One region of the Streptosporangium sp. NPDC000563 genome, then DNA from elsewhere that is predicted to be linked to it. Evidence: riboswitches for the same ligand, from Rfam matches in the RefSeq annotation. Region 1 holds a riboswitch; each other region holds the start of a gene.
What was found. Region 1 has a riboswitch for cyclic di-AMP ahead of ABT352_RS14235 (hypothetical protein). Riboswitches for the same ligand answer to the same signal wherever they lie in the genome.
Positions count from the first base shown of each region.

Region 2: it holds a riboswitch for cyclic di-AMP, as region 1 does, so the genes downstream of both, ABT352_RS26480 (C40 family peptidase) here and ABT352_RS14235 (hypothetical protein) in region 1, are expected to answer to the same signal.
Region 3: it holds a riboswitch for cyclic di-AMP, as region 1 does, so the genes downstream of both, ABT352_RS36020 (coiled-coil domain-containing protein) here and ABT352_RS14235 (hypothetical protein) in region 1, are expected to answer to the same signal.

Region 1 is NZ_JBEPDA010000004.1:305,946-309,861, reverse strand. Features, by position in the region: gene ABT352_RS14250 (hypothetical protein) at 1-272, shown strand, start outside; gene ABT352_RS14245 (roadblock/LC7 domain-containing protein) at 331-711, shown strand; gene ABT352_RS14240 (hypothetical protein) at 724-1,095, shown strand; gene ABT352_RS14235 (hypothetical protein) at 1,317-2,147, opposite strand; cyclic di-AMP (ydaO/yuaA leader) riboswitch at 2,398-2,547, opposite strand; gene ABT352_RS14230 (DUF4253 domain-containing protein) at 2,927-3,673, opposite strand.
Region 2 is NZ_JBEPDA010000013.1:182,071-185,986, reverse strand. Features, by position in the region: gene ABT352_RS26485 (3-isopropylmalate dehydrogenase) at 1-582, opposite strand, end outside; cyclic di-AMP (ydaO/yuaA leader) riboswitch at 723-956, shown strand; gene ABT352_RS26480 (C40 family peptidase) at 944-1,552, shown strand; gene serA (phosphoglycerate dehydrogenase) at 2,159-3,748, opposite strand.
Region 3 is NZ_JBEPDA010000028.1:64,218-68,133, forward strand. Features, by position in the region: gene ABT352_RS36010 (AfsR/SARP family transcriptional regulator) at 67-804, shown strand; gene ABT352_RS36015 (nuclear transport factor 2 family protein) at 1,014-1,442, shown strand; gene ABT352_RS36020 (coiled-coil domain-containing protein) at 1,479-2,453, opposite strand; cyclic di-AMP (ydaO/yuaA leader) riboswitch at 2,457-2,593, opposite strand; gene galT (galactose-1-phosphate uridylyltransferase) at 2,666-3,745, opposite strand; gene ABT352_RS36030 (DeoR/GlpR family DNA-binding transcription regulator) at 3,742-3,916, opposite strand, start outside.

The sequences.
Region 1 (3,916 bases):
TGGCGCGCAAACTGGGCCGTCCCGCGTACTCGGTGCTGCTCGCCGTACGACAGCTCGCCTCCTCCGGGCTGCTCCGCGTCCCGGAGCCCGGTCCGGCCGAGGCCCCCGCCGCCCCGGACCCGCTGCCCAGGCGGACGAAGGGCGCCACGGAGATCCCGGCGGCCGGGACGGGCTCCGTGGAGACGTCGGACTGGATCCCCAGGGCGAACGGGGACCCGGCCGACGTCAACCTGCTCATCCGGCTCAGGAACGCATTGGAGGCAATGACTTGAGCCCGGTCACATGCCGATAAGGCTACGGACGCTGAAGTTGATCGGAAGGAGGATGCCGGTGGAACTGCGCGAGGAGATACGCCGTGAGATGGCGATGCTGCGAGAACGCGTACCCGACGTGGACGGGAGCATCGCGTGCAGTGTCGACGGCCTGACGATAGCCAGCGACCTGAGAAACGACGTCGAGCAGACGGGCGCGCTCTCCTCCGCGGTGCTCGCCCTGAGCCGCCGGATGACGGGCATCGCCGGCAAGGGCGCCTTCGAGGAGACGCTCATCTCCGGAACCAACGGCTACGCGGCGTTCTACGCCGCCGGACCCAAGATCGTTCTCACAGTCCTGGCACGCCCGGGGACCAATCTCGGGCTGCTCAGGCTGGAGGGCCGCAGAACGGCGGACCGACTCGCCGCCGTCAGCTCACGCACATCGATATCCCAGTGATCGGAGACAGTAATGGGCAACATGGACATCTCGCTCAAGGAGATGATGGCGATCGACGGTGCCATCGGCGCGGTCGTCGTCGACTACAACAGCGGGATGGCGCTCGGCGCGCTCGGCGGGTCCAAGGACCTCGACCTCCAGGTCGCGGCCGCGGGTAACACCGAGGTCGTCAGGGCGAAGATGCGGACCATGGAGTCGCTCGGTCTCAAGGACGGCATCGAGGACATCCTCATCACGCTCGGCACGCAGTATCACGTGATCCGCCCGATCTCGGGCCGGAGCGGTAAAGGGCTGTTCCTCTACCTGGCCCTCGACCGGAACCGGGCCAACCTCGCACTCGCCCGGCACAGCCTGCGCGGCATCGAGGAGAAGCTCGAAGTCTGACCCTTTGGTTCGCGGTCCGCGCCCCGGCAGGCGCGGACCGCACCGGAACCCTCGGCGTTTCGAGGATGGTTCTTCCCGATGGCCGCGCCGCCGGGGACGGTGACGGCTCTTTTTGGCCGCCACACCGTCGGAGCCGGTGACGAGGACCGTCTCTGCCCGGTGGCCGCGCCGTCGGGGCCGGTGACGAGGACCGTCTCTGCCCGGCCGCCACACCGTCGGGGTCAGTTCTCCTCTGCGGCCACGCCGCCGGGGACGTACTCGGAGACATGCTCGACCATCACCTTGGGCTTGCCGAGCCAGGGTCGCGCCTCCGCGCTCACCAGCTGGGTCTGCAGGCCGATGCCCAGCTTCCTCGCCATCGCGAAGACGGTCGTCGGCGGCTGGGCCGGGTTGGTGTCCCTGCGGTTCCACGCGCCGGTGGAGAACGCGACCGGGTGGTTCTTGATCCCCGTGCCGCCGCCCCACTTGGTGACGACGTACTGGATGTCGATGTGGCCCATGCCACCGTTGCCGTCCACGCCGAGCGTGCCGGCGTTGAACGTGCCGCCGGTCAGGTCGGCGAAGGTCTTGGCGTCGATGTCGATCATGATGCCCTGGTTGGAGGGGTTACCCGGGCCGCGGTCGCCGACGAAGAACTTCGCCTTCTTGCCCTTGTAGAGGATGTATCCCTCGGTGAACAGGGGCCAGCTCGGGCTGGCGATCATGCCCTTCTGCATCGGCTTGCCGCTGGCGGGAAGTCCGGTGTCACCGGCCCGGCCCGAGGAGTCGTCCCAGAAGTAGGAGGCCGTGGTCGCGCCCTGGAGGAGAACGGCCTCGGTACCGGCGGGCGCGCCCGCCGCCGGGTCGTTCGCGAGGTGGGTGGAGGCGGGGGCCGCGGAGGCGGGGGCCGCGGAGGCGGGGAGCGCGAGGGCGACACCGCCGGAGACGAGGAGGCTCGCGGCGGTGAGGGCCGCGGCGAGGCCGCGCCCGAGGGAGGTGTTCCTGTACGGGGATCGCTCGCCCGGACAGGGCGTGTTCAGGTCGTTCTTGTGCATACCAAAGGAGGGGTGCATGGAGAAATGGCTCTTTCGCGAGGGAACGGGGCGGCCAGGTGCGAACACCGAAGGGGTGCACTGGCGGGGACGCGCTCATCGGAAAAGGTGGCGTAGCCGGATCAGCCGATCGCTACGCGGAGCACGGTCCTGAAGGTGCCACGATCAGGCGCGGCGGCGAGGTCGAGGGGACGGGGGGCGGCGTTGAAGTTCAGGTGGTCGGTGCCGACAGGGGGTCCACCGACGTGGTGACGCGGTGATCCATGAGGGGATCTCCTCTCCATCTCGTCTACCGGGTTAGCTGACGGGTTCGGGCGGTGGAGTTGCCCTACCGCCGCGCGTTCGCGGCGGATTCACCCCGGAAAATTGGTTCCCCGGCTCCGGAGCCCTGCGGGCCCTCGGGATTCGACGTCGGCCGGCCGCCTCCTCTTGTGAAGGGCAGGTCGCCAACCGATAACAGTGGACACTACCCACCAAACCGGACAAAGCAAAGCAAACACCATGAAAAACCCAGAAGATCTACCTACAAGCTTCAAGGAAGCCCCATCGATCGCCCCGCCAGGTCGGCACCCGCCCTACCAGCGAGAACGCCTTCCCCAACCCGGTATCCGCCGCGAGAACCCCCGCCCCGGACCCGTACGAGGGCCTTCCCGCCGGCGGCCGGCACCCCCGCCCGCGGGACGAAGCTCCTCCCCCGAGACCCACACAGGGCCTCCTCACCGGGGGTCGACAGCCCATCGCGGGACCCTCACCGAGACCCGCACGGGATCTCCCCCACCCCGCGGGTCATCCCCGTCCGGTCAGTCCCACCAGAACGACCAGGCGTTCCTGCCCTTGATCTGCTCGGCGTAGTCGACGAGGGTCCCCGCTCCCTGGATGATGCTGTCGGGGCAGAACGTCCAGTGTTCCGCCGCGACGTGCAGGGCGTGCTCGGAGGTCGTCGGCGGCGCGGCGACGCTGAGGTCGAGGGTGTTGAACCCCATTCCGACCACCCGCACCCCGAACCTCTCCTCCCAGCTCCGTACGACGGCCGCGAGCGGGACCATCCACTCGTTGTGGTTCAGGGCGCCCTGCCAGCCCATCACGGCCAGGGCGTCGGCCCCGCGCTCCACCGCGACGAGCCCGAGCGGGGTCCTGCGCTCGGCCACCAGCCCGGCGTACCAGTCGGCGACCACACCGGGATCGGCGGCGAGCCTTCCCGCCGGCGCCGGGCCCGGACACTCGGGACCGTAGGGATCAAGGAGTTCGAGCTGGTCCAGGGTCGCCCTCTCGATCCAGTCGGACCACACCTCGGCCATGAACGCGGCGGCGTTGTAGTTGTCGATCTGAGCGGCGGTGTCGGGGGCGATCTGACCCGCCGACCAGGGCTGGACGGAGTCCTCCAGCAGGACCGGCCACAGGCCCGACTGCTCGTGCTGAGCCCTCAACCGGGCCCAGTACTCACCGGAGACCGTCACCTCACTCAGCCAGAACGCCGGACGGCGACGGACCGCGAGCTGAGCGTAACCGGGGTCGGGCCACACCACGTCCCCCGGCGGCAACTCCACCGAGAGCCTCCTGCCCCCGCCTCCCCCGTCCCCCTCGCCTTCGTGGGCTCCTTCTCCCCCATCGGCGAACAACTGGCCCAGAACTGGCGGGAGTCTCTTACGCTCGCAATCGCTCATCTCTACCGATCCGATCCTGACCACGGATCAATTTTGGCCTGTCAACCACCCCGAGGGACAGTTCTGCCCTGGTCCAGGCAAAAATTATCGGTACAGAGAGGAACGAAGCCGAGCGGGTGCCACCCC
Region 2 (3,916 bases), on a different contig from region 1:
GCCGGCGTAGGTGAGCACGTTGGTCTTGTGGACCAGCGTCAGCTTTTTGCGGGGGCGGCCGAGCGCCTTGTCGAAGGCGTAACGCACGACGCGCTCGACGCCGTAGGCGGTGTTCAGCGACTCCTGGGTGGCGATCTCGTGCGGCGTGCCCCTGCGCATGACGCCACCCGCTCCGGCGTACGGGCCCTCGGTGCCCTCGCGGACGACGATCATGTCGATGTCCTCGGGGCGGGATCCGCCCAGCGGCGTCTCGACGCCGGGGAAGAGCTTGACCGGGCGCAGGTTCACGTAGTGGTCGAGCTGGAAGCGGAGCTTGAGCAGCAGGTCGCGCTCCAGGATGCCCGGGGGCACGCTGGGGTCGCCGACCGCGCCGAGCAGGATCGCGTCGTATCCGCGCAGTTCGTCGAGGACCGGGTCCGGCAGGGTCTCGCCGGTTTCGTGGTAGCGCTTGGCGCCGAGGTCGTAGGTGGTGGTCTCCACCTTCGTACCGACCGCTTCGAGGACCTTCAGCCCTTCGGCGACGACCTCGACTCCGATTCCGTCCCCGGGGATGACCGCCAGGCGAATGTTACGCGAATCCATGCAGGCACCTTACCGGTCCGTCTCGGCGATTGAACACCGGTCTCATTCTGCGGACGTGTTCGCACGACAGACCCTCTGATCGTTTTGTCCTTTTTTGCTCCCTATTGACCGTTTAGGGAGGTTTCGTTATGGTCCTCCCATTCACATCACTGCCTAATCCGTACGGGCCATCCCCTTACCGGGCCCGCACGGAGCCGGGGAACCACTCTTTACGGGATCTACCGCACCCCCGAGAACACCGCCCCTCCCCCGGAGCGCGTTCCCGGTCGTCATCAGGCGGATCCCTTGGGGCGAATCAGCGCGTTCTCGCGCCGTAGGGCGGCCTCCACGCCCGAGCCCGACAGCTCACCCGGCCGGCCTTATGGAAGGAATCATCCTGTCCGGCACAGTTCTCCCCCGCGTCCTGTCCATCTCCGCCTCCCTGATCCTCGCCGGCGCCGCGGTGTGCGCGACCTCGACCGCCGCCCTGGCCGCCTCCCCGCCCCCCGCCCCCGGGCCCGCGGCGCTCAAAACCCCCACGCTGAAGGAAACGCTGAAGGCGATGGACGTCAGGCCCGCCTGGCAGAAGGCCGTGCAGTGGGCCATGTCCAAGCGCGGAACGCCCTACGTCTGGGGCGGCACCGGCAACGGCGGCTTCGACTGCTCCGGCCTGATGCTCCGCGCCTACGGCGCCGCCGGGATCAAACTCCCCCGCGTCACCTACGACCAGTACGCCGCCTTCTCCAAGAAGATCGCCTGGAAGGACCTCAGAGCCGGTGACCTGGCCTTCTTCAGCGGCCTCGGCCACGTCGGCATGATCACAAAGCCCGGCTACATGGTTCACGCCCCGCAAAGCGGCGACGTCGTCAAGGAGGAGAAGCTCAGCTCCTGGCGCCGCGCCTCCTTCGTCGGCGCGGTCCGCCCCGACCCGCAGGGGGTCCAGCTCGCCAAGCGGGTCGAGCTCGCGACCGAAGTCGTGCCCGGCGGATGAGACACGCCGGCGGATCGCCGCCGGGAGGCCGTGGAGGCCCCGGTGGCGGCGAGAACGGGTTCAGCGGGTGGGGGCACCACCGTTGTCCCTGCGGTCCAGAGCGGTCTGGAGCGCGTCGGTGGCCTCGTCCTCTGTCTCCTCGGGACGGTTCCAGGGATACATGTCGTACATGGCGAATCTCGTCTCGGTCGCACGCGAGCAAGGAAGGTGGTCAAGTCTCCGGTCGGGACTCCGACCAGGCCTGATGTCGAGGGTCCGGATCACGGACCGGCGACGGGGGCTTGGAGCCGGCAAGCGCCACGACACCGCGGCGAGTCGCCGGCCTGCCCCTGTCAGGCCTCGCCGCGGCAGGTAGGAATTACGAGAACCTGGCGCATTTCATTCCAGGCTACCTGCCCACGGAAACGCCGTCTCGCCCGGCGTACACACTTCTCACATGCTGAGACGAGATGTGGCCGCCGCCCCGGTCATCGGGGCGGCGGCCACATCGGTGGACCACGGCCGTGTTTCCCGTACGTCCCCCGATCGGTCCTGGGTGATCGCATGTCGTCCTGGATCGGGAAGGGCCACCGACCCGCGACGACGCGGCACGCGCGGGAAACGGGGCTAGTCGGCCAGGTCGGCCGAGCGGCCGCTGTCGGCGCCGATCTCCGCGCCGATCTGGTCGATCACCTCGGCCGGGATCGCGGTGTCGACGGTGAGGGCGATCAGCGCCTTGCCGCCCTTGGCGTCCCGGGCCACCTGCATCGAGGCGATGTTGATCGAGTGGTCGCCGAGAATACGGCCGACCACGCCGACGATGCCGGGACGGTCGGTGTAGGTGAAGAACGACAGGTGGTCGGTGGGCTCGATCTCCATCTGGTAGCCGTTGACCTCGACGATCTTCGTGATCTGCCTCGGCCCGGACAGGGTGCCGGAGACCGAGACCGTGCGGCCGTCGGCGAGGACGCCGCGGACCGTCACGACGTTGCGCCAGTCGGGGCTCTCGGAGCTGGTGACCAGCTCGACCGACACCCCCCGGTCCTTGGCCAGCAGCGGGGCGTTGACGTAGGTGACCGAGTCCTCGACCACGTCGGTGAAGACGCCCTTGAGCGCGGCCAGCTCCAGCACGCGGACGTCGTGGGAGGCGATCTCACCGCGCACCTCGACGTCGAGCTTGGTGGCGACCTCGCCCGCGAGGGCGGTGAACACCCGGCCGAGCTTCTCGGCGAGCGGCAGACCCGGCTTGACGTCCTCGGCGACGGCACCGCCTTGGACGTTGACCGCGTCCGGCACGAACTCCCCGGCGAGGGCGAGCTTCACGCTGCGTGCGACCTGGGTGCCCGCCTTCTCCTGGGCCTCGTGGGTGGAGGCGCCCAGGTGCGGGGTGACGACGACCTGGTCGAGCTCGAAGAGCGGGCTGTCGGTGACCGGCTCCTTGGGGAACACGTCGATGCCGGCGCCGGCGACGCGGCCCTCCTTGATCGCGGAGTAGAGGGCGTTCTCGTCGATGATGCCGCCCCGGGCGACGTTGATGAGGCGCACGTTCGGCTTGACCGCGTGGAGCTCCCTGTCGCCGATGAGACCGATGGTCTCCTTGGACTTGGGCAGGTGCACCGTGATGAAGTCGGCCTCGCTCAGGGCCTCCTCGAGCGAGACCAGCCGGACGCCCATCTGCGCGGCGCGGGCCGGCTGCAGGTAGGGGTCGTAGGCGATCAGTTCGACGCCGAACGGCTGGAGGCGCTGCGCGACCAGCTGGCCGATCTTGCCGAGGCCGAGGATCGCGACGACCTTCTCGTCGAGCTCCACCCCGGTGTACTTCGAGCGCTTCCACTCGCCTCCCTTGAGCGCGGAGTGCGCCTGGGCGACGTTGCGTGCGGAGGCGAGGATGAGGGCGACGGTGTGCTCGGCGGCGCTGGTGATGTTGGAGGTCGGCGCGTTGACGACCATGACACCGGCCTTGGTGGCGGCCTCCACATCGACGTTGTCCAGGCCGACGCCCGCGCGGGCGACGACGCGGAGCCTGGGAGCGTTGGCGATCGCCTCGGCGTCGACCTGCGTGGCGCTGCGCACGATGAGCGCGTCCACGTCGGCGAGGGCGGGCAGGAACTGGGCGCGGTCGGCGCCGTCGGTGTGGCGGACTTCGAAGTCCGCGCCCAGAACCGCGAGACCAGCCTCGGAAAGTTCCTCAGCGACCAGTACGACGGGCTTGTTCACAGGCTGGATCCTTACTAGACGGTGAGGGGTGCACGGACCTCACGTAGTCTATCGGCGCTTGTGAACGCGTTCACGAGTGTCCCGCGATCCGAGACGCTTCGCGCCGCCGGGAAACCCCTCGGAGAGGCTCCGGAGACGGGTGGGACGTGAGGGGATCTCGCGACCCAC
Region 3 (3,916 bases), on a different contig from region 1:
GAGGGCGAGGTACAGTTCCACGTTCTCGGGGATCTGGCGGTTACCGTGAACGGCGTCGAAGTGCCGATGCCGGCCCAGAAACCGCGAAAGTTGTTGAGCATACTGCTCAGCAGAGCGGGGCAGTCGGTGCCCGTCGGGATCCTGTCGGATATTTTGTGGACCGAACAGCCCAAGAATCCGCGGAAGGCGATGCAGGTCTACGTGTTCCGCCTCCGGCATGTTCTCGGCCACGACCGGATCCAGCAGCGGGGTGAGGGCTACGCGCTGGTCACGCATCCCGACGAACTCGATGTCCACAGGTTCGAGGCGCTCGCCAAACAGGCGCTGAACGCCATGCTCTCCTCCGACATAAAGGATCTGGCGCGCTGTTCGGCGGAGGCGCTCGACATGTGGCGCGGCAGGCCGTACGCGGACCTGGCGGAGAGCGCCGTCGCGGACCACGAGGTCAGCCGGCTGGAGGAACTGCGAACCTCACTGCTGGAGCTGCGTATCGGCGCGGACATCGGCCTCGGGAACCACTTCGAGACCATACCCGAGCTGCGCGGCCTGATCATGCGTTTCCCGTTCCACGAACGGTTCCGCACCCTGCTGATGCTCGCCCTCTACCGGACCGGTCGCCAAGGGGAGGCGCTGGAGGTGTTCCAGGAGACCATCGTGCTGCTCGACCGGGAGCTGGGAATCCTGCCGGGTCAGGAAATGAGCACGATGCACACGCGAATTCTGCAGTCCGACCCGTTCCTGATGTCCGTCGACGCCGTACTGGAATGTCTGGGAGAGGTCGGCCTGAAGGCCGCGCATCGGTGAACCAGGGGCCGGTGCCGTTGACGAGGGGTGCGGAGGGCTGGACGCGCCGCGATCCGGCGCGGTGCGCAGACCTGGCCGTCGCACCCCGGTTCCGCAGACCTTCGGTGTGCCTTCGGGCGACGGGACACCTACCCCGGCGATAGTTGTGCCTCGTCCCTCGCCCCGTATCGTCCCCACCAGTGATCCCGACGGTGTGAGGAAGGATCGGCATGAGCGACGACGCGGTGCGACGCGTTTTCCGGACGGTCGACTCGTTCGACCCCGACGAGTTCGTGCGGTTGCTGGCCGAGGACGCCACGTTGGTGTTCGGCAACGCCGAGCCGATGGCGGGACGCGAGGCCATCGCCGCCGGGTTGCGGGACTTCTTCTCCACCATCGGCGGCCTGCGGCACAGGATCGTGCGGAACTGGCAGGTGGACGCCGACATCATCGCCGAGACCGAGGTGACCTACCGGCGGCTCGACGGCACGGACGTCGGCGTCGTGGCCGTATCGATCTGGCGCACCCGCGACGACGGCCTGATCTCCGACTACCGCATATTCGTCGACCTCGCCCCCCTCCAGGCGGGCGGGGGCGCCGCCCGGCCCGCGTCCACGGGCGCGGCGCCCACCTTCGCCCACGGGGGCGCCCAGGGGTGAGCCGCCGCTCACGCGACCGGGCGCCGCTCCCGGAGATCAGTACATCGAGATGTGCGGATGGTCGAAGTGGTTGGCCGTGATGCCGCCTCGGTTCGACATGAACCTCCAGCCGGAGCCGTGGTTGATGCGCTGGCGCCAGATCACGTACTTCACGCCGAGTTTGGCCTTGTTCTTGATGGCCCAGGCGGCGATCTCGTCGCCGAGCGCGAGATTGGCGGCCGTGGGCATCGCGCCACCGGCGCTCATCATGAAGTCGCAGGCACGGCCCAGAGGATGCTCGCCGCCGTCGTTGACGGCCCGGTAGCAGCCGACCGAGTACGGCAGGTTGAAGCGCCTCATGACGGCGTCGCGCATGATCCGGGTGCGGTCGGTGATGTTGTCGGCGCCGGTGGGCAGCTGCGGCGCCCAGCTGCCGTCGGCGCGACGGCCGGAACCGGTGGGGGCGAGCCGGTCGAGCTTGTTCTTCATGTCGCGGATCAGCTTCTCGGCCTTCTCGCGCTGTGCCTGCACCTCCTTGGCCTCGTCGCCGATCTCGTCGGTGAGCGTGGCGGCCGTCTCGGCCGCCCGCTTCCTGCGTTCGATGCTGTTGACGAAGCCCTCCAGGTGGGCGGCCTGCTGGGCGGTGAGCTGCTCCATCACCGCGGCGGCGCCCATGTCGCCGGAGAACATCAGCGCGGGCAGCCCTCCGCCGCTGCTCTGGTAGCGCAACTGGACGATGGAGTCGACCTCCCGCTTGGCCTCGACGTAGGTCTTCTCGGCCTTTTCCAGGTTCTGCTTGGCGACGATCTCGGCCTTCTGCGCCATCTTGAGCGACTCGCGGGTGGCCGCGTAGGTCTCGATCAGCTTGTCGACCTGCTTGCCGAGCTTGGCCAGCTCGGCGCGGAGCTTGGCCTCGGTGGGCTTGGGGTCCGCGCTTCCGGCGGTGGGGGCGCCGATGGTGAACACGACGATCGAGCTCAGGCAGAGGGCCAGAGACGCACGCCGACGGAACGTGGGGGACGGGGCCGCCACGCACTCTCCTCTCCTTACGCCTACCGGGTTAGCTGACGGGTTCGGGCTGGAGGAAGCCCTTCCACCGAAGTGGTTTCACCCCAGGTGCGGTGGTTCCCCGGCTCCCGGGCAAGGTGCCCGGGATTAGGCAAATCAGCGTTTACAGCCGATGTGGGAAGGATAGTAGTGGTAAACAGCAGGTCATGCGACCTCAAGACGAGACCAAGCGGTAATCAGTTCGTGACAACAGAGCGCAGCAGTTGTGCTGTCGCCTCGGGCGACACGTCGTTCACGAAGGCGCCCATCGCCGACTCCGACCCGGCGAGGTATTTCAGCTTGTCCGGCGCGCGGCGGATGCTGAACAGCTCCATGTGCGCGTACGACAGATCGCGGCCGGTGGAGACCGGTGCCTGGTGCCAGGCCGCGACGTACGGCATGGGCACGCCGAAGATCCCGTCGAGGCGGCGGAGCACGTCGGTGTAGAGGGGGCCGAACGCCGCGCGTTCCCCGGCGTCCAGCGCGACCAGGTCGGGGACCCTGCGGTGCGGGTAGAGGTGGACCTCCACGGGCCAGCGCGCCGCGGCGGGGACGAAGGCCGTCCAGTGCTCGTTCGAGCCCACCACCCGGATCTCGGCCGCACGCTCCGCGGCCAGGACGTCGGCGAACAGGTTGCCGCCCGTCCGCTCCCTGTGGCGCTCGGCCGCCCCGAGGGTGAGCCTGGTGCGCGGGGTCACGTAGGGGTACGCGTAGATCTGGCCGTGCGGGTGGGCCAGGGTGATGCCGATCTCCGCCCCCCGGTTCTCGAAGCAGAAGACCTGCTCCACGCCGGGCGTCGCCGACAGCTCCGCCGTACGGTCGACCCAGGCCTCCATGACCAGTTCGACCTGCTCGGGGGAGAGCCGCGAGAACGCGGAGTCGTGCTCGGAGGTGAAGCAGACCACCTCGCACCTGCCGACCCCCGGACGGACCTCGCTCAACCCTCCGATCGGCCGGTGGTCGCCCGGCTGGGCGGAGAACGAGGGGAACCGGTTCTCGAAGACCACCACCTCGTAGTCGGAGGAGGGGACCTCGGTGAGATTGCCCGGAGTCGAGGGACAGAGCGGGCACTCGTTGGCGGGGGGCAGGAAGGTGCGGCCCTGGCGGTGCCCGGCCACCGCGATCCACTCCTCGGTGAGCGGGTCGTAGCGCAGCTCGGAGGCGGCGGGACGGGGCGGCAGGTCGCGCCGGTCGGATGCCGTGCGGTCGGCGTCGTCGCGCCGGTCGAAGTAGAAAAGCTCCCGGCCGTCGGCCAGGTGGGTGATCGTACGCTTCATCGGCCGGCGATCTCGCTCTCGCGCTGGGGTTCGGTGATGATCATCTCGCCCACCGAGGCGGCGAGCTCCTCGCGGGCCTTCTCGGTCATGCCGGAGTCGGTGACCACGATGTGGGCCTCGGCCAGCTCGGCGATCGTGCTGATGCCGACCGTGCCCCACTTGGTGTGGTCG